4 regions of the Thauera sp. WH-1 genome follow, and region 4 is predicted to be linked to each of the others. Evidence: predicted binding sites of a transcription regulator. Region 4 holds the regulator's gene; each other region holds the start of a gene.

Region 1 (4,920 bases), on a different contig from region 4:
CCGCTACGGGGGCTCCTCGACGCGGCGCGCCGCATTGCGGGAGGGGACTTCGGCGTGCGCGTCGGCTACACCGGCGAGGACGAGCTGGGTCGCGTCGGCGGCGCCTTCAACCGCATGGCTGACGAGCTTGCCCGGCACTATCACACGCTGGAGCAGCGCGTGGCCGGCAAGACGGCCGAGCTGCAGCGCAGCAACCGCTCGCTTGAGTTGCTCTATCACGCCATCGCGCGGCTGTACCAGACGCCTACCGCCGCCGAGGCCTACGAGGCGACCTTGCGCGACATCGACCGCGTGGCCGGCCTGGATGGCAGCTTCGTCTGCATCGAGCCGCGCCACGGCGGCCCGGCCACGGTGATCGCCTCCTCGATGGGGCCGTGCCCGGATCGCGCGCAGCGCGGGGAGGCGGCCTGCGAAGCCTGCCGCGCGGCGTCGGAGGGGGACGCGCTGGCGCTGCACAATCCTGCGCTGCTGCGTTTTCCGCTGCGTGATCGCGAGCACCATTACGGCATGCTGCGCCTGTCCCTGCCCGACGGTGGACGCCTGGAAGACTGGCAGCGCCAGTTGGTCGAGGCCTTGTCGCGGCATATCGGCATGGCGCTCGGCGCCAGTCGGCGCAGCGATCAGGAGCGCCTGCTCGCCCTGCAGGAAGAGCGCTCGGTGATTGCCCGCGAGCTGCACGATTCGCTCGCCCAGGCGCTGTCCTACATGAAGATCCAGGTCAGCCTGCTGCAGGCGGTGTTGGCCGATCCGGTACGCAAGGCCGAGGCCGAGCCCATCCTCGCCGACCTGCGCGAGGGCATCAATGCTGCCTACCGTCAGCTGCGCGAACTGCTGGTGTCCTTCCGCCTCGGTCTGTCGGGAGACCTCGCGACCCTGCTCGAGGACGCGGTGCGCGAATATGGCTCGCGCGGTGGCGTCGAGGTGGCGCTCGAGGTCGGGCTGGGCAACTGTGCGCTCAGTGCCAACCAGGAAGTGAACGTCTTGCAGATCGCGCGCGAGGCCTTGTCGAACATGGTCCGCCATGCCCGTGCGCAGCGGGCGCGGGTGGCCCTGCATGGGGGCGCGGACGGCAGCGTGACCTTGACCATCGAGGACGACGGCGTGGGCATCGGCGAGCCGCCGGCGGATGCGCACAACCACCACGGGCTTGCGATCATGCGCGAGCGCGCGCGCAGCATGGGGGGCAGCATCACGTTCGCGGCGGACCCCGCCGGCGGCACCTGCGTGCGTGTGTTGTTCCGCGCTGCGGGCAGCATTCCGGCAGCGCCGCCAGCAGCGGGTCTGGCCCCGACGCCGACGCCGACCCTGACCCCTGCCACTGGAGATTCGAGCGCATGAGCGAACGCCTGTCCGTCATCATCGTCGATGACCACCCCCTGTTCCGCAAGGGCTTGAGCCAACTGCTGCAGACGATCCCGGGCTTTCGCCTCGTCGGCGAGGCGGCAGGCGGCGCGGAGGGGCTGGAGCTCGCGCGCCAGTTGCACCCCGAGCTGATCCTGCTCGACCTCAACATGCGCGACATGAGCGGACTGGAGGTGCTGCGCGGCCTGCGCGCGGCCCGCATCGACAGCCGCGTGGTGATGGTGACGGTGTCCGATGCGGGCGCCGATGTCGTCGCCGCACTACGCGGCGGCGCGGACGGCTACCTGCTCAAGGACATGGAGCCCGAGGCCATGCTCGAGGCCTTGCGCGACGTGGCGGCCGGGCGCGTGGTCATCCCGCCGCAGCTCAACCACCTGCTGGCCGCAGCCTTGCGCGGCGAGTCGAGGCCGCAGTCGGTGGGGGCGGCAGGGCTGACCGAGCAGGAGGTCCGCATCCTCGAGAAGATCGCCGAAGGCCTGTCGAACAAGCAGATCGGCCGCGAGCTCGACATCGCCGAGGGCACGGTCAAGGTGCATGTGAAGCACCTGCTGCGCAAGCTCGACCTGCGCTCGCGCGTCGAGGCCGCGGTGTGGGCGGTGGAGCACATGCGCGGTTGAGGGCGCATGCAGGTTCCCGACCACGGCGCGGCGGCCGGCAGAGCTCGGGAACCTGTGAAAGTGAGGGGGGTTCTCAAGTTGACTCTGGTCAACGACCCGGGTGTGGGAAGGGTCTCTAATCTCTTCCCAATTGGAGCCTGAAAGCACGTGGAATCCGCCCCCATTTCCCGCCGGAGCTTCCTGCGGGGTCGACTGCGCAAGCTTGCGCCGGCGCAACGCCCGCCTTGGGCGCTGGTCGAGGAGGATTTCATCGCCCGCTGCACGCGTTGCGAGGCCTGTGTCGAAGCCTGTCCCACCGGCATCCTGGTGCGCGCCGAAGGGGGTTATCCGGCGGTCGACTTCTCCCTGGGCGAGTGCACCTTCTGTGCAGAATGCGTGAGCCGCTGCGAGCCGCGTGCACTGCAGCGCGCGAGTGCGTCTTCCGTGCCCTGGGCGCTGCGGGCGGCGATTGGCGATGCCTGTCTGGCCGAGCGGGGCATCGAGTGCCGGGTGTGCGGCGAGTCCTGCCCGACGGGTGCGATCCGGTTTCGGCTGCAGGCCGGCGGCGTGGCCCAGCCCGCACTGGATGTGGCCGCTTGCACGGGCTGCGGTGCCTGTTACGCGCCCTGCCCGACGCGGGCGATTGCGCTTCAGGCCAACTTCGACATTCCCACGGAGAGCGAACAATGAACATAGCCAGTCTGGTCGTGCGGGCCTTTCCCGCGGATTTTCCCGTGGTGATCGAGGCCTTGCAGCGCATCCCGGGCGTGGAACTGCATGGCTCCTCGCCCGAGCAGGGCAACATCGTCATCACCATCGAGGACGGCGAGGGCTGGACGGTCACCGACTCCATCCTGGCCGTGAATCTGGCGCCCAAGGTGCAGGGGCTGACGATCGCTTACGAATACACCGATGACGGTCTCGAATTACAGGAGGCATGAAATGAGCATGAATCGACGCGAATTCATCAAGAACAACGCGATTGCCGCCGCCGCTGCCACGGCCGGCATCAGCATTCCCGTTGTGACGCAGGCGCAGGGCGCTGTGCCTTCCGGCACCTCGGTGCGCTGGGACAAGGCGGCCTGCCGTTTCTGTGGCACGGGCTGCTCGGTGCTGGTGGGCGTGCAGAACGGGCGCGTGGTGGCCTCGCAGGGCGACCCCGACTCCCCGGTCAACCGCGGCCTGAACTGCATCAAGGGCTACTTCCTGTCCAAGATCATGTACGGTGCGGACCGCCTGACGCAGCCCCTGCTGCGCATGCGCGGCGGCCAGTACGACAAGAACGGCGAGTTCACCCCGATCAGCTGGGATCAGGCCTTCGACATCATGGCCGAGAAGTGGAAGGCGGCGCTCAAGGAGCACGGCCCGCGCTCGATCGGCATGTTCGGCTCCGGCCAGTGGACGATCTGGGAAGGCTATGCCGCCGCCAAGCTGCACAAGGCCGGCTTCCGCACCAACAACATCGACCCCAACGCCCGCCACTGCATGGCTTCGGCGGTGGCCGGCTTCATGCGCACTTTCGGCATGGACGAGCCGATGGGCTGCTATGACGACATCGAGAACGCCGACGCCTTCGTGCTGTGGGGCTCGAACATGGCCGAAATGCACCCCATCCTGTGGAGCCGCATCACCGATCGCCGCCTGACTCACCCGGGCTGCGAGGTGCACGTGCTGTCGACCTTCGAGCATCGTTCCTACGAGCTCGCCGACAACCCGATGATCTTCAAGCCGCAGACCGACCTGGCGATCCTCAACTACATCTGCCACCACATCATCTCGACCGGTGCGGTGAATCAGGACTTCGTCGCCAAGCACGTCAAGTTCAAGCGCGGCGAGACCGACATCGGCTATGGCCTGCGCGGTAACCACCCGCTCGAGGCCAAGGCGACCAACAACGGCTATCCGGGCGCCGACGGCAAGCCCAAGGGCAACCCGGGCAAGTCCGAGGACATGAGCTTCGACGAGTTCGCCGCCTACGTCTCCGAATACACGCTGGAGAAGACCGCCCAGCTGTCGGGCGTGCCCGAGACCCACCTCAAGCGCATGGCCGAGGCCTACGCCGACCCGAACCGCAAGGTGACGTCCTTCTGGACCATGGGCTTCAACCAGCACACCCGCGGCACCTGGGTGAACAACATGATCTACAACGTTCACCTGCTGGTGGGCAAGATCTCGGAGCCGGGCAACAGCCCGTTCTCGCTCACCGGCCAGCCCTCGGCCTGCGGCACCGCGCGCGAGGTCGGCACCTTCGCCCACCGCCTGCCGGCGGACATGGTGGTCACCGATCCCAAGCACCGCGCCTTCGCCGAGAAGGTGTGGAAGCTGCCCGAGGGCACGATCCCCGACTGGGTCGGGCTACACGCCGTGGCCCAGAGTCGCGCGCTCAAGGATGGCACGCTCAAGTGCTACTGGACCACGACCACCAACAACATGCAGGCGGGCCCGAACGTCAATGACGAGATCTACCCGGGGTGGCGCAATCCGGAAGCCTTCGTCGTCGTCTCCGACGTCTATCCGACCGTGTCCGCGCTGTCGGCCGACCTCATCCTGCCGTGCGCGATGTGGGCCGAGAAGGAGGGCGCCTTCGGCAACGCCGAGCGCCGTAGCCAGTTCTGGCGCCAGCAGGTGAGCGCGCCGGGCGAGGCCAGGTCCGACCTGTGGCAGTACATCGAATTCTCCAAACGCTTCAAGATGGAAGAAGTGTGGCCGGCCGAGTTGCTCGACAAGATGCCCGAGTACAAGGGCAAGACCTTGTACGACGTGCTCTACGCCAACGGTCAGGTCAACAAGTTCCCGCTCGATGAGGTCGCCAAGGTCAATGCCCATGCGTGGGACGGCTACATGAACGACGAGTCGAAGGAACTGGGCTATTACCTGCAGAAGGGCCTGTTCGAAGAATATGCGGTGTTCGGGCGCGGCAAGGCGCACGACCTCGCCGACTTCGACGACTACCATCGCGCGC
Region 2 (4,920 bases), on a different contig from region 4:
TCGAGGTTCTCGACGATGGCCTCGGTCACCAGCGCGGCATCCGCGAGGTCGGCGAGTTGCTCGACCGCGACCAGGCGCGCGCCGGCCGCCTGCGCGGCCTCCGCGCTCATCTTGCCCTTGTCGGCGAGCTTGCCGAACTGGGCGCGGATGCCTTCGATCGCCTTGGCAGCGGCGCCGGGACGGTTGTCGAGCAGCTTGACCACGTGGCCGGCGGCGGCCGCCACCTGGGCAATGCCGGCACCCATGGCGCCGGTGCCGACGACGGCGATGACGGCGGAAGTCGGGAGGGCTTGCGGGTTCGTCACGCTCATTCCCCGGTGAACTTCGGTGCGCGCTTTTCCATGAAGGCGGCAACGCCCTCGGCGTAGTCCGGGCTCCAGCCCAGCTCGCGCATGAAGCCGCCTTCGAAGGAGAGCTGCTGCTCGAGCGTGTGGCCGGGCGCGGCGTGCATCGCTTGGCGGGTGCGCACCAGCGCCTTGGTCGGCATGCTGGCGAGCTGGGCGGCGAGCGCATCGACCTTGGCGCCGAATTCGGCGTCGTCGTAGGCGGCCCAGATCAGGCCCCAGTCGGCGGCCTTGTCGGCGGGCAGCTTGTCGGCCAGCAGCGCCAGGCCCATCGCGCGTGCCATGCCGACGCGCTGGGGCAGGAACCAGGTGCCGCCGGTGTCGGGCACCAGGCCGATCTTGCTGAAGGCCTGCAGGAAGGAGGCGGATTTCGCCGCCACCACCAGGTCGCAGGCCAGCGCCACGCTGGCGCCGGCGCCAGCGGCAATGCCATTGACCGCGGCGATGGTGGGCACGCGCAGGTTCTGCAGGCGCAGCACCAGGGGCTTGTAGTTCTTTTCGACGACGTTGCCGATGTCGGGCATCGTCCCGCCCACCGCAGCCATGTCGGGATCGGCGAGGTCCTGGCCGGCGCAGAAGGCGCGGCCGGCACCGGTGAGCACCAGCACGCGCACGGCCTTGTCGGCCTGGATGCGGTCGAGCGCGTCACGCAGCTCGCCGTGCATCTCGCCGGTGAAGCTGTTGAGCTTGTCGGGGCGGTTCAGCGTCAGGCGGGCGATGCCCGCCTCCACTGCGAACTGAATGTTCTTGTATTCCATGGTCGGCTCCTCAGGCGTGGTAGCGACGCTGGACGACACGGAAGCGGTTGGCGACGAAGGCCGAATCCGAGTACGAGGCGTTGGCCGAGGGGTTGCCGCCGGTGCCGTGGTAGTCCGAGAAGGCAGCCGACTGGTTCACGAAGACGCCACCCGTGAGATTGATCGACAGCGCGACCTTGCCGCGCCAGGTGGCCTCGGTCATGGCGTCGATGACGTCCTGCCGGGTGGAGTAGAGGCCGACCGTCAGCGCGCCATGGGTGCTGACCACGCGCTCGGACAGCGCGATGCCGGCGGCGGTGTCGGCGACCTTGACGATGAAGCTGATCGGGCCGAAGCGCTCTTCCATGTAGGCCTTCTCGTCGGCCGCATCGCAGGCGAGCAGCGCCGGGGTGCGCACCTTGGCGCCGGGGAACTCGGGGTTGTCGAGCTTCTGCGAGGCGAGCACGACCTTGCCCAGTGCGCCGCTGTTGGCGATGTCGATGCGCTCGGCGGTGTCGGCGGACTGGATCGCGCCGAGCACAGCAAAGGCGACTTCGGGCTTGGACAGGAAGCGCTCGACCGAGCGGGCGAGGTCGGCGCAGAACTCGTCATAGCTCTTGTGGCCGTCCTCGGTGTCGATGCCACCGGCGGGCACGAAGATCGCCTGCGAGGTGGTGCACATCTGGCCGGAGTAGAGCGACAGCGTGAAGGCGAGGTTGTTGAGCATCGCCTTGTAGGCGTCGGTGGAGTCGATGACGATGTTGTTCACGCCGGCGAGCTCGGCATACACCTGGGCCTGGCGGCAGTTGTCGATCAGCCACTGGCCGAACACGTTGCTGCCGGTGAAGTCGACCGACTTGACCGCCGGATGGGTGGCGAGCGCCTGGGTCACGGTGCGCTGGGTGGCGACGCACAGCGAGACCAGGTTGGGGTCGATGCCGTTCTCGGCGAGCACGGCGCGGATCGTGCGCACGGTGATGGCGGCCGGCAGGATGGCGTTGCTGTGCGGCTTGACGATCACCGCGTTGCCGGTCGCCAGCGCCGCGAACAGGCCCGGGTAGGTGTTCCAGGTCGGGAAGGTGCCGCAGCCGATCACCAGGCCGACGCCGCGGCCGACGATCTGGAAGTGCTTCTTCATGACCAGCGGCGGGTTCTTGCCCTGCGGCTTCTCCCAGGTGGTCTCGGCCGGCACGAAGCTTTGCTCGCGCCAGGCGTAGGTCACGGCCTCGAGGCCGCGGTCCTGGGCGTGCGGGCCACCGGCCTGGAAGGCCATCATCCAGCCCTGACCAGAGGTCATCATCACCGCATGGGCGATCTCGAAGCTCTGCTTGTTGAGGCGGTCGAGGATCTCCAGGCAGATGCCGGTGCGGCCGTCGGCGCCCACCGCCTGCCAGCCCTGCATCGCCTCGAGGCCGGCGGCGATCAGCGCATCGGGCTCGCACACCGGATAGCTGACGTCGAGCGTGATGCCATAGGGCGAGGACTCACCCCCGTGCCAGCCGGTCTGGCCCGGCTGATCCAGCTCGAAGCGCTTGCCCAGGTGGGCCTCGAACGCGCGCTTGCCATCGTCCGGCGCCGTTTCGCCATACAGCTTGGGGCTCGGCATCTCGGGGAACGGGGACCAGTAGCCGCGCGTGGCGATGGCGTTGAGTGCGCCTTCCAGGGTGGCGCGATGCTTCTCGAGCAGGGGGTGGGTCATTGGTCTCTCCGGGTGGGGGTCTTGTGCTTTAAACGATACAAATGGATTTGGTCTATGTCAATCATTGGTATCTCGTTTATGGTGTCGGATCGTTCTTTGTTCTGTCATGCAGAACTTATTTCAGAAAACGTAACTATATAAAAATCAGATTGTTAAGTATCACATGAGAATCATTCATCATTTTTATGAAAGGTAATGAATAATCCTGTCGCTTGCGATGGCATTGATTCGATACCTTTGTGATACAAATAGTCGTTTGTAAGGTATCATTTAAAAGGCATCACGATGATGCTTGCTGAAACGCTGCGCCGCAGCATCGTGAGCGTTCGCTCTGCGCGCCTGCCCGGACACCCAGACCATGCCCACGACCACACCGCTTCACGCTGCCCGCAGGGGTGCTATGCGCAATCCGCTGGAGCCGATAGACTTCGCGCCCGCAAGTGCCCAAACCCGTCAATCCGTGACCACTTCCATTCAGGACCGCCTCGACGCATTTCGCAAGCAGGATCGCGTGCAGGCGAGGTCGCTGATCATCTCGGCCTTTGGCGACGCGGTGGTGCCGCGCGGGGGGCGCATCTGGCTGGGCAGCCTCATCCGCCTGCTCGAGCCGCTGGGATTGAACGAGCGACTGGTGCGGACCTCGGTGTTCCGGCTTGTGCGCGACGAGTGGCTGCGCAGCGAACCTTGCGGTCGGCGCACGGACTACCTGCTCACCGCTTCCGGACTGCAACGCATCGAGGACGCCTCGCGCCGCATCTACGCATCGACCGCCCAGGGCTGGGATCGGCGCTGGCGCCTGGTGGTGACGGTGGGCGAACTCGCTGCGAAGGATCGCGAGCGCTTGCGCCGGGCCTTGTTCTGGCAGGGTTTCGGCACCTTGAGCGGCGACTGCTTCATTCATCCCAGCGCCGACCTGATTGCGGCCTTCGACGCCCTCGTCGGCGAGGGCCTGGGCGGGCTCGTGCCCAAGCTCAAGCCGCTGCTGGCGGCCGATGCCGCGCTTGGCACGGCGGCAAGCGACGCCGAGCTGGTGCACGCGGCGTGGAATCTCGAAGGGCTGGCCGCGACCTATCGAGACTTCGTCGAGCGCTACCAGCCCGTCCTGACGCAGCTGCGCGAGGGCGCCTGCGACGACGAGAGCGCCTTCCTCGGCCGGATGCTGCTGATTCACGACTATCGCCGCCTGCTGCTGCGCGATCCCGGTCTGCCGGACGTGTTGCTCGCCGCCGACTGGCCCGGGCAGCGCGCGCGCCTGCTCTGCCGCGAGCTTTACCGTCGCCTGCTGGCGCCGTCCGAGCGCCATCTGGAGACGCACTTCCAACTGGCCGATGGGCGCACGCCCGAGGCTTCGCCGCGCCTGTTCGAGCGCTTCCAGGACGCCGATCCGCTGAGCGACGCAGGCTGATCCCCCGCTTTGCGGCGCGGCCCACCGACGCGCGGTGCGCCTGCGCCGGATCAGGCAAAGCGTCCGCACGGCGGCGACCTGCTGGATTCCGCCCTCAATCTTCCTTGCGCCGCAGTTCCACCAGCGGCACGACATCGGGCATGTGGATGCGCTTGCGTCCCGGCTCGACCGCCGTCAGCGGCGTGGTCTCCTGCATCGTCGCCAGGCTGCGGCGCGAGAGGTCCTGGTAGGTCGCAGTGCCCTCGCTCTTCCAGCGGATCTCCTCGTCCGACAGCGCACGGATCACCTTCGCCGGCATGCCCGCGGCCAGCACCCGTGGCGGGATCTCGACGCCGGCCTTGACGAAGGCCGACGCGGCAACGATGGACGCCTCGCCGATCACCGCGTTGTCCATGATCACCGCGTTCATCCCGACCAGCGCATTGCGTCCCACCCGGCAGCCATGCAGCACCGCGCCATGGCCAATGTGGCCATCTTCCTCCACGACCGTGTCGGTACCGGGGAAGCCATGCATCACGCACGTATCCTGGATGTTGGAGCCGCGCTCGAGGATGAGCCGCCCGAAGTCGCCGCGCAGGCTGGCGCAGGGGCCGACGTAGCATCCCGGACCGACGATCACGTCGCCGATCAGCACCGCCGAGGGATGTACATACGCGGTCGGATCCACGACCGGCACGATGCCGTCGATTGCGTAGACTTTCAGTTGGGTCATTGCTGTTCTCCGCTGTTTGGGCT
Region 3 (4,920 bases), on a different contig from region 4:
AGCCGATCCAGGGCGAAGGCGGCATCGTCGTGCCCCCGGCCGGCTACCTGTCGCGTTGCGCCGAGATCTGCCGCCGCCACGGCGTGCTGCTGATCGCCGACGAGGTGCAGACCGGGCTCGGCCGCTGCGGACGACTGCTCGCCTGCGACCATGAGGGCGTGCGCCCGGACGGCCTGATCCTGGGCAAGGCGCTCGGCGGCGGCCTGCTGCCGGTGTCGGCCTTCCTGGCCGATCGTGCGCTGATGGACGTGTTCCGGCCCGGCGATCATGGCTCGACCTTCGGCGGCAATCCGCTGGCCGCGGCGGTCGGCACCGAAGTGCTCGCCCTGCTCGAGGACACCCGTCCGTGGGAGCACGCCGAGCGCCTCGGCACGCGCCTGATGGACGCGTTGCGCGCCGCTGCCCTGCCCGGCGTGGTGGACATCCGCGGTCGCGGCCTGCTGGTCGGCCTGGCCTTCGATCCCGCCCTGGCCGACGCCGGGGAGCTCGCCGAGCGCCTGCTCGCGCGCGGCATCGCCACCCGCGACACCAATGGCAACGTCATCCGCCTGGCGCCGCCGCTGATCATCGACGAGGACACGCTGGAGGCGGCGATCGAAGGCATCGTGACCACGCTGCGGCAGTCCGTCGCCGAGCGCGGCGCGGCCGGCCCCACCGGGGCCGTTGCAAATCTGCAATAAAGCGGCGCCGGCCGCCCCCGGATCGACAAGACGCCGCGCCCATTGCGCTGCAGCATATTGCTAAACTCGCGCCTGATCTTACAACCGCGCACCTGAAGCGCATTCACGAAGGGCCTCATGATGCTGCTCTGGCTTGTCGTCGCCTATCTGGTCGTCTCCATCGGCATCGGTCTGTATGCCGCCACCCGGGTGCATAACGCGCGCGACTACATCACCGCAGGTCGCAACCTGCCGATGTTCATCGTGCTGGCAATGGTGTTCGCGACCTGGTTCGGCGCCGAGACCGTGCTCGGCATCTCCGCCACCTTCCTCGAGGAAGGCTTTCGCGGCCTGATCTCCGACCCGCTCGGCGCCTCGGTGTGCCTGGTGCTGTTCGGCCTCGTCTTCGCCCGCCCGCTGTACCGCATGAACCTGCTCACCCTGGGCGACTTCTTCCGCATGCGCTACAACCGCACGACCGAGCTGGTGCTGTCGATCTGCATCGTGCTGTCCTACCTGGGCTGGGTGGCGGCGCAGATCACCGCGCTCGGCCTGGTTTTCAACGTGCTGTCGAACGACGTCGTGAGCATGAACCAGGGCATGCTGATCGGTGCCGGCGTGGTACTGGTCTATACGCTGTTCGGCGGCATGTGGTCGGTCGCGCTCACCACCTTCGTGCAGATGATCGTGATCGTCATCGGCCTGGTATGGGTCACCTGGCTGGCTGGCGACAAGGCGGGCGGCTTCGAGCTCGTCATCGCCAAGGCCGCGGCCGAGGGCAAGTTCGAGTGGCTGCCCTCGCTCGACATGATCGACATGATCGCCTGGATCGCTGCCTTCGCCACCATGGCGCTGGGCTCCATCCCGCAGCAGGACGTGTTCCAGCGCGTCAACTCGTCCAAGAACGAGCGTGTCGCGGTGTGGGGCACGACGCTGGGCGGCGTCAGCTACTTCTTCTTCGCCGCGGTGCCGCTGTTCCTGGCCTACACCGCCCACATCATCGACCCGGGCATGGTCGAGCGCCTGATGGAGCAGGACTCCCAGCTCATCCTGCCGACGCTGATCCTGCAGCACATGCCTTTCTTCGCCCAGGTGATCTTCTTCGGCGCCCTGCTGTCGGTGATCATGAGCACCGCCTCGGGCACCCTGCTGGCGCCCTCGGTGACCTTTTCCGAAAACGTGCTGCGCGGCTTCATCCCGGGCATGAGTGATCGCGCCTTCCTGCTCAGCACGCGAGTGACGGTGGTGGTGTTCACCGTCCTCGTCACCTGGTACGCCACCACCACCGAGGCCACCATCCACCACATGGTCGAGAACGCCTACCGCGTCACGCTGGCCGGTGCCTTCGTGCCGCTCGCCGCCGGCCTGTTCTGGAAGCGCGCCAACAACCTGGGGGCGGCGCTGGCCATCATCCTCGGCCTGTCGACCTGGCTGCTGCTAGAGATCTTCGTCGCCGAAGGCGATGTCGAACCCCAGCTCTACGGCTTGGCGGCCAGCGCGCTGGGCATGCTGGTCGGCGGCCTGCTCGGCCCGAAGCCGCACCATCGCCCGCACCTCGGCGGCCATCACGCTGCGGCAGGCACCTACCACACGACGCGCTGACTCCATCGCGGCCGGCGCGCCGCAGTCAGCGCAGGCAGGCAGGCAGGCAGGCGGGGCCGGGCTTCAATGCCGGCCCCGCCTGCGTTTGATACCGATCAACGCGGGCGCGCGGCCCCTCGTCTATGGTTGCGGCGTTTTTCCCATCCGCCCGCCACCATGACCGTGCCCACCCCGATCGAGCTCGTCTGCCCCGCCGGCAGCCTGCCGGCCCTCAAGACCGCCATCGACCACGGCGCTGACTGCGTCTATCTCGGCTTCAAGGACGCCACCAACGCGCGCAACTTCACCGGCCTCAACTTCGACCCGCCGCAGATGCGCGAAGGCATCGCCTATGCCCACGCCCGCGGCCGCAAGGTACTGCTCGCCCTCAACACCTACCCGCAGACCGGCAACTGGCCGAGCTGGACCCAGGCCATCGACCGCGCCGCGGAGTTCGGCGTCGACGCGCTCATCCTCGCCGACCCCGGCCTGATGGCCTACGCCGCGAAGACTCATCCGCAACTGCGCCTGCACCTGTCGGTGCAGGGCTCGGCCACCAGCTACGAGGCCATCAATTACTACCACGAGCGCTTCGGCATCCAGCGCGCGGTGCTGCCGCGCGTGCTGTCGATGGCGCAGGTGGAGAGTGTCATCGCCCACACGCCGGTCGAGATCGAGGTCTTCGGCTTCGGCGGCCTGTGCGTGATGGTCGAGGGCCGCTGCGCGCTGTCGGCCTATGCCACCGGGGAATCACCCAACTGCAACGGCGCCTGCTCGCCAGGCAAGCACGTGCGCTGGGAAGACACCCCGCGCGGCATGGAGACGCGCCTCAACGGAATCCTCATCGACCGCTTCGCCGACGGCGAGCGCGCCGGCTACCCGACGCTGTGCAAGGGCCGCTTCGAGGTCAACGACGAGACCTATTACGCGCTCGAGGAGCCGACCAGCCTCAACACCCTGGAGCTGCTGCCCGAACTCGCCCGCATCGGCATCCGCGCGATCAAGATCGAGGGCCGCCAGCGCAGCCCGGCCTACGTCGCCCAGGTCACCAAGGTGTGGCGCGCCGCGCTCGACAAGCTCAAGGCCGGTGGCCCGGAGGGCTTTGCCGTGCTGCCGGCGTGGATGACCGAGCTCAACAAGGTCTCCGAAGGCCAGAGCCACACCCTGGGGGCGTATTACCGCCCCTGGAAGTGAGCCCCTTCGACCCCCATCGCGACGCCATGCCTCGCGCCGCCCACGGTTTCGCCCTGAGCGCGCGCAGCCCCGTCCGGCGCGCCACTACCACCGCCGCCGCACCCGCCCGACCCACCGCCCACCGGAAGCGGCCGCGGTGCCATCCAGCCCGAATGAGAACCGCCCCATGAAACTCGCCCTTGGCCCCCTGCTCTACTACTGGCCGCACCAGAGCGTGCTCGATTTCTACGCCGACATGGCCGAAGCGCCGGTCGACAGCGTCTATCTCGGGGAGACCGTGTGTTCGCGCCGCCACGAACTGCGCCTCGAAGACTGGCTCGAGGTCGGCAAGGTGCTCGCTGGCGCCGGCAAGGAAGTGGTGATCAGCACTCAGGGTCTGATCGAGTCCGAGTCCGACCTCAAGGTGCTGCGCCGCATCGTGCGCCAGAGCACCGAGGGCGAGACCGGCTTTCGCGTCGAGGCCAACGACATGGGCGCGGTGCGCCTGCTGACCGAAGCCGGCGTGCGCAACTGGGTCGCCGGCCCCACGCTCAACCTCTTCAATCCCGCCACCCTGCAGCTGATGATCGACGCCGGTGCGACGCGCTGGGCGGTCGCCCCGGAGATGTCGGGCGCGGCACTCGCCGAGGTGCGCGCCGCACTACCGGCGCCGATCGAGACCGAGGTCTTCGCCTACGGCCGCCTGCCGCTGGCGCACTCGGCGCGCTGCTTCACCGCCCGCCACTTCAACCTGCAGAAGGACACCTGCGAGTTCCGCTGCCTGTCGATCATGGACGGCATCACCTTGCGCACGCGCGAGGGCGAACCCTTCCTGACGCTGAACGGCGTGCAGACCCAGTCGGCGCGAGTGCACAACCTGCTTGGCGACCTGCCTGCGGTGCGGCAGAGCGCCGAGCTGCTACGCATCAGCCCCCAGGGCGCACACACCCGTCAGATCGTCGACCAATTCCGCGCCGTGCTCGATGGCGCGCAGACACCCTCGGCCGCGCTCGCCGCCAGTCGCGAACTGATGGTCGAGGCGCCCTGCAACGGCTTCTGGCACGGCCGCGCCGGCGTCGAACAGTACGTCGCCGCCTGAGCGCCGTCCGCACACTCCCGGGAGACTGACCATGCCTGCCCTGCCCCCCCTTCCCGCGCTGCCCCGCCTGCCGCTGCCGTCCGCCCTCTTTCCTGGCGCGCTGCGCCAGCGCATCGGCGAGCACCTGGAGAATCTGCGCATCCCCGACTTCACCGTGCCCGCGCCGCTGGCCAGGCTGGTTTCGCGCCTGCCGCAGCAAGCGCCCACCCAGGCCCTGACGCTGGCGCTCAACCTCGCGCTCGGCCGCATCCTGCCGCGCGACACGCTCGCGCCGCTGGCCGGCCGCCATCTGCAGCTGCGCGTGCTCGACGCCGGCCTGACGCTCGACTTCAGCCTCGGCGACAAGGGCTTCCGCCGTGCCGCGCCGGCCGCGGGCAAAAAGCCCGACCTGATCATCTCGGCCACCGC
Region 4 (4,920 bases):
GCTCGACGCCTGGCAGTGCCTGCAGCACGCCAGTCACGTTCTTCACGCAGCCGCCGCAGCTCATGCCCAGGACCTTGATCGTCACTTCGTTCATGCCTTGCTCCTCGTCATGTCAGGTCACACACACCACCCCGCTCCACAGGTCGCCGCCGAGGCTGGGCGCATGGTACAGCCCGAACAGGCCGAAGCCGAGCACGAGCAGGCCCGACGCCAGACGCACCTTGCGGTTGCGGGTGAAGTCGCGGAAACGCTTGAACAGCATGCCGGCCAGCAGCAGATTGGGCAGCGTGCCCAGGCCGAAGGCGAGCATCAGACCGGCGCCGCGCGCACCGGAGCCGGTCACCAGCGCGGTGGCGAGAATCGAATATGTCAGGCCGCAGGGGATGAAGCCCCACAACAGCCCAAGCGGCAGCGCCTGCTTGACCGAGCGCGCCGGCAGAAAGCGACGGGTGGCAGGCTGGATGCGCCGCCACAGCAGGTGGCCGAGGCGCTCGACCGGGGCGAGCAGCCGGGTGAAACCGGTGAGGTAGAGACCAAGCGCCACCAGCATCAGGTTGGCGAGCACGTACAGCGTCATCTGCACCGGCAGCATGCCGTCGTACAGCATGCCGGCCGAGCCGAGCGCCCCGACCAGGCCGCCGAGTGCGGTGTAGGTGCTGATGCGCCCAAGGTTGTAGGCCAGGTGCAGCGGCCATTGCGGCTTGCTGCCCGGCGTCTGTACCTGCATCGTGAGCGCGCCGACGATGCCGCCGCACATCGACACGCAGTGCGTGCCGCCAAGCAGTCCGATCAGGAAGACGGCAAGGTAACCGGTTTCAGGCATGACGGCTCCGGCGCATGGCCGACAAGGACGAAGCCGTCATCTTACGCTGCACTGCAGAAACGGTAGGTGGCAAATGCGGGTTGGCGGCAACTGCGCTCAGATCACCCGCGAGTAGCGTGCGCGCTCGCGATCGGCACGCAGATAGCGGTCGAACACCATCGCAATGCCGCGCACCAGCAGGCGCCCGGCGGGCTCGACGCTGATCCAGTCGCCGTCGATCTTGAGCAGGCCGGCCTTTTCCATCTCGGCCAGGTCGGCGAGCTCGTCGGCGAAGTAGTCGCGGAAATTGATCAGGTGAGCAATCTCGATCGACTGCATCGACAGCTCGAAATGGCACATCAGCGCCTGGATGATGGCGCGCCGCAGCAGGTCGTCGGCGGTGAGTTCGATGCCGCGCAGCACCGGCAGCTCGTCGCGGTCGAGCGCATCGTAGTACTCGTCGAGCGTCTTCACGTTCTGCGCATACACCGGCCCGATCTTGCCGATCGCCGAAACGCCGAAGGCGAGCAGGTCGCATTCGGCCTGGGTCGAGTAGCCCTGGAAGTTGCGGTGCAGCCGGCCCTGGCGCTGGGCGACGGTGAGCTCGTCGTCCGGCTTGGCGAAGTGGTCCATGCCGATGTAGACATAGCCGGCTGCTGTGAGGCGGCGGATGCCGAGCTGCAGCAGCTGCAGCTTGGTGTCGGCGCTGGGCATGTCGCTGGTCTGGATGCGCCGCTGCGGCTTGAACAGCCCCGGCAGATGGGCGTAGCTGTAGAGCGAGATGCGATCGGGCGAGATCTCGAGCACCTGCTCGAGCGTACGGTTGAAGCTGATCACGTTCTGCTTGGGCAGGCCGTAGATCAGGTCCATGCTCACCGACTTGAAGCCGGTGGCCCGCGCGGCGTCGATGACGAGCTTGGTCTCTTCGACGCTTTGGATGCGATTGACCGCCGCCTGCACATCCTCCGCAAAGTCCTGCACGCCCACGCTCATGCGGTTGAAGCCAAGGTCGGCGAGCAGCTTCACGGTGTCGAAATCGACCTTGCGCGGATCGACCTCGATCGAATATTCGCCGTTCGGCACCAGCGTGAAGTGCTCACGCACCGAATCCATCAGCTCGCGCATCTCGTCGTGCGACAGGAAGGTGGGAGTGCCGCCGCCGAGGTGAAGCTGGGTCACCTGACGACTGCCCTCGAGGCAGGCCGCCTGCATCGCGATCTCCTTTGCCAGGTATTTCAGGTACTTGGCGGAACGCCCATGATCCTTGGTGATGATCTTGTTGCAGGCGCAGTAGTAGCAGATCGTGTTACAGAATGGGATGTGGAAGTATAATGAGAGCGGTTTGCTGACGCCGCCCACGGCCCGCTTTGCGAGCCACGCCTTGAGCGCATCCGCGTTGAAGGCTTCGACGAAGCGGTCCGCTGTCGGATAAGAGGTATACCGCGGTCCGTTGATGTCGAATTTGCGGATCAGTTGCGGATCGAAGATGAGTTCGTTCTGGCTTTTCATAGTCTTGCTGCTGCAGTGTGTGCCAAACAATGGCAGATCACCGCAGGTTTTTGGTTGACGTGGGTCAACGGGCATGAAACCTTGCCCGGCCGACCAACCAGCGGGTCTGGTTTGGTGTCTTTTGTCAGGGAAGCAGGATTATCGTGCAGATGAGGGCAAGTGTGCCGATTACCGTGAATGGGCTGAAATCAGCCTGTTCGCAGTGCAACCTCGTGGAGTTGTGTCTGCCCTTCGGGATGTCGGACAACGAACTGAGCCGACTCGACGAACTGGTCGGCGCACGCCGCAAGGTCAAGCGCCAGCAGAGCCTTTATCGTGCAGGCGATCCGTTCGAGGCGATCTACGCGATTCGCGCCGGCTCGTTCAAGACCGACGTGCTGCTCGAGGACGGCCGCGAACAGGTCACCGGCTTCCAGATGACGGGCGAGATCCTCGGTCTGGACGGCATCAGCACCGAAGCGCACAGCTGCAACGCGATCGCGCTCGAAGACAGCGAGGTGTGCGTGATCGCGTACGACAAGCTCGAGCAGATGTCGCACGAGGTCGAGGGCCTGCAGCTGCAGTTCCACAAGGTGATGAGCCGCGAGATCGTGCGCGACCACGGCGTGATGATGCTGCTGGGCTCGATGCGCGCCGAGGAGCGCCTCGCCGCCTTCCTGCTCAACATGTCGCAGCGCTTCAATGCGCGCGGCTTCTCGGCCCAGGAATTCAACCTGCGCATGACGCGCGAGGAGATCGGCTCCTATCTCGGACTCAAGCTCGAGACCGTGTCGCGCGCGTTCTCACGCTTTCAGGAGGATGGCCTGATCGCGGTGCAACAGAAGCACGTGATGCTGCTGGAGCCGGCCAGCCTCAAGAAGCTGATCCAGCACCAGCACGGCGCGCGCTGAGCGCAGGCAGCGCCGCCGCCAGCCGCTTCAGGCGAAAAAGCCAGCGACGTTCTTCGTCATCGCCACCGACGCGATCCAGGCATACACCAGCAAGGCGGCGCTGAAGGCCGACACGCGGACAGTCAGGGTGCGGCCGCGCTTGAGCGCCACCGTGCCCAGCCCGATGTAGGCGAGCAGTCCAAGCACCTTGGCCGTCACCCAGTCGGCAGCGAAGGGATACTGGGCGATCATCACCGCCAGCGCGATGGCGGACAGCAGCAGCACGCTGTCGATGACGTGAGGCAGCACGCGCGTGAGCCGGTGCTTGAGCAGCGGGCTGCCCGAGATCATCCACAGGCCGCGCAACAGGAAACCTGCGACGCTGAGGACGACGCAGCTTACATGCAGGTGTTTGATTGCGTAGTACATCCCCTCTCCTTGCCATGCCCGACTCCACTGCCGGGTGCGAACGGCACGGTATTGTGGCCGCTCTCGATTAATATTACGACTCGTTCCGGAGAGTCCGCCGATGCCCCACCACGCCACGCTCGATATTTCGTCCTTCCTGCACCGCATCCCGCTGTTCAGCGAACTGTCGGAGGCGGACATCCAGCGCGTGTCGCGCTACACCCGCGACCGTCACGTCGCCCGGGGCGAGGTGCTGTTCCAGCGCGGTGACCAGCCCCACGGCTTTTACTTCGTCGTCTCCGGCCAGATCAAGCTCGCCTTCTCCTCTCCCCAAGGAACCGAGAAGGTGGTCGAGATCGTCGGTGCCCTGCAGAGCTTTGGCGAGGCGGTGATGTTCATGAACCGCCCCTATCCGGTGTTTGCCGAGGCCCTCACCGACAGCGTGCTGATCCACGTCGGCCAGGCCGTGGTCACCGAGCTCATCGACCAGGACTCGACCTTTGCGCACAAACTGCTGGCCGGCATGGCGATTCGACTGCACAGCCTGGTGCAGGACGTCGAGACCTACTCGTTGCGCTCGAGCATGCAGCGCGTGATCGGTTACCTGCTGCAGGTCGCCGACAGCGACACGCCGTGCGAGATCGCCCTGCCGACCAGCAAGCAGGTGATCGCCTCGCGCCTGAACCTGACGCCCGAGACCCTGTCGCGGATCTTCCATGATCTCAGCGAGGCCGGCCTGATCAGCGTGCAGGGCAAACGCATCACCCTGCACGACCCGGCACGGCTTGCCCGCTACAACAGCTGAGCGCAGCACCCGTGCAGCGCGCTCGGCGCGCGCTCAGCGCTCGAGCACATATTGGCCGGGGGCCGGCGCAAGCGCTGGAAACGCCTCGGTCGCGGCCGGGCGCGCGCCGACCACACGCCCGGCGCGCGGCTTGAGCCAGCGCATCCAGTCCTCCCACCAGCTGCCTTCGCTCTCCTGCGCCCTTTGGCGCCAGGCATCGGCCGTGTCGTTGCGCTCGCTCGGCCCCACCCAGTAGCGCCGCTTGGGCGGATCGACCACCGGATTCACGATGCCCAGGATGTGACCCGAGCTGGACAGCACCTGGCGTACCGGGCCATCGATGTGGTGTACGACCTTGAAAGTCTGTCGCCAGGGCGCGATGTGGTCGTCCTCGGCCGCGACCGCGTACAGCGGTTGGCGGATCTCCCCCAGATCCAGCGCCTCGCCGGCCACACTCAGCGCGCCAGGCTGGATCAGTCGGTTGTCCAGATAGAGCTCGCGCAGGTACCAGGCATGCATGCGATAAGGCATGCGGGTGGCGTCCATGT

What was found. The regulator FNR, encoded in region 4, switches genes on or off when oxygen is low (the NO sensors DNR and NnrR bind a similar motif). The targets are predictions, from matches to a motif close to TTGANCTAGNTCAA.
Region 1: the regulator FNR is predicted to act here: its motif matches at 2,058-2,071, upstream of napF (ferredoxin-type protein NapF).
Region 2: the regulator FNR is predicted to act here: its motif matches at 2,828-2,841, upstream of paaN (phenylacetic acid degradation protein PaaN).
Region 3: the regulator FNR is predicted to act here: its motif matches at 2,347-2,360, upstream of ubiU (ubiquinone anaerobic biosynthesis protein UbiU).

Annotation. Positions count from the first base shown of each region.
Region 1 is NZ_JBLQGP010000005.1:199,883-204,802, reverse strand. It holds gene ACMV5O_RS07665 (HAMP domain-containing protein) at 1-1,338, shown strand, start outside; gene narL (two-component system response regulator NarL) at 1,335-1,979, shown strand; gene napF (ferredoxin-type protein NapF) at 2,127-2,648, shown strand; gene ACMV5O_RS07650 (chaperone NapD) at 2,645-2,899, shown strand; gene napA (nitrate reductase catalytic subunit NapA) at 2,901-4,920, shown strand, end outside.
Region 2 is NZ_JBLQGP010000030.1:21,610-26,529, forward strand. It holds gene ACMV5O_RS19525 (3-hydroxyacyl-CoA dehydrogenase) at 1-245, opposite strand, end outside; gene paaG (2-(1,2-epoxy-1,2-dihydrophenyl)acetyl-CoA isomerase PaaG) at 308-1,102, opposite strand; gene paaN (phenylacetic acid degradation protein PaaN) at 1,113-2,780, opposite strand; gene paaX (phenylacetic acid degradation operon negative regulatory protein PaaX) at 3,241-4,185, shown strand; gene paaY (phenylacetic acid degradation protein PaaY) at 4,280-4,897, opposite strand.
Region 3 is NZ_JBLQGP010000004.1:74,048-78,967, reverse strand. It holds gene rocD (ornithine--oxo-acid transaminase) at 1-680, shown strand, start outside; gene ACMV5O_RS05950 (sodium:solute symporter family protein) at 801-2,261, shown strand; gene ubiU (ubiquinone anaerobic biosynthesis protein UbiU) at 2,418-3,434, shown strand; gene ACMV5O_RS05940 (U32 family peptidase) at 3,601-4,512, shown strand; gene ubiT (ubiquinone anaerobic biosynthesis accessory factor UbiT) at 4,544-4,920, shown strand, end outside.
Region 4 is NZ_JBLQGP010000006.1:185,056-189,975, reverse strand. It holds gene ACMV5O_RS08700 (heavy-metal-associated domain-containing protein) at 1-94, opposite strand, end outside; gene ACMV5O_RS08695 (sulfite exporter TauE/SafE family protein) at 113-823, opposite strand; gene hemN (oxygen-independent coproporphyrinogen III oxidase) at 920-2,311, opposite strand; gene fnr (fumarate/nitrate reduction transcriptional regulator Fnr) at 2,461-3,201, shown strand; gene ACMV5O_RS08680 (SirB2 family protein) at 3,229-3,609, opposite strand; gene ACMV5O_RS08675 (Crp/Fnr family transcriptional regulator) at 3,710-4,393, shown strand; gene ACMV5O_RS08670 (PHA/PHB synthase family protein) at 4,427-4,920, opposite strand, start outside.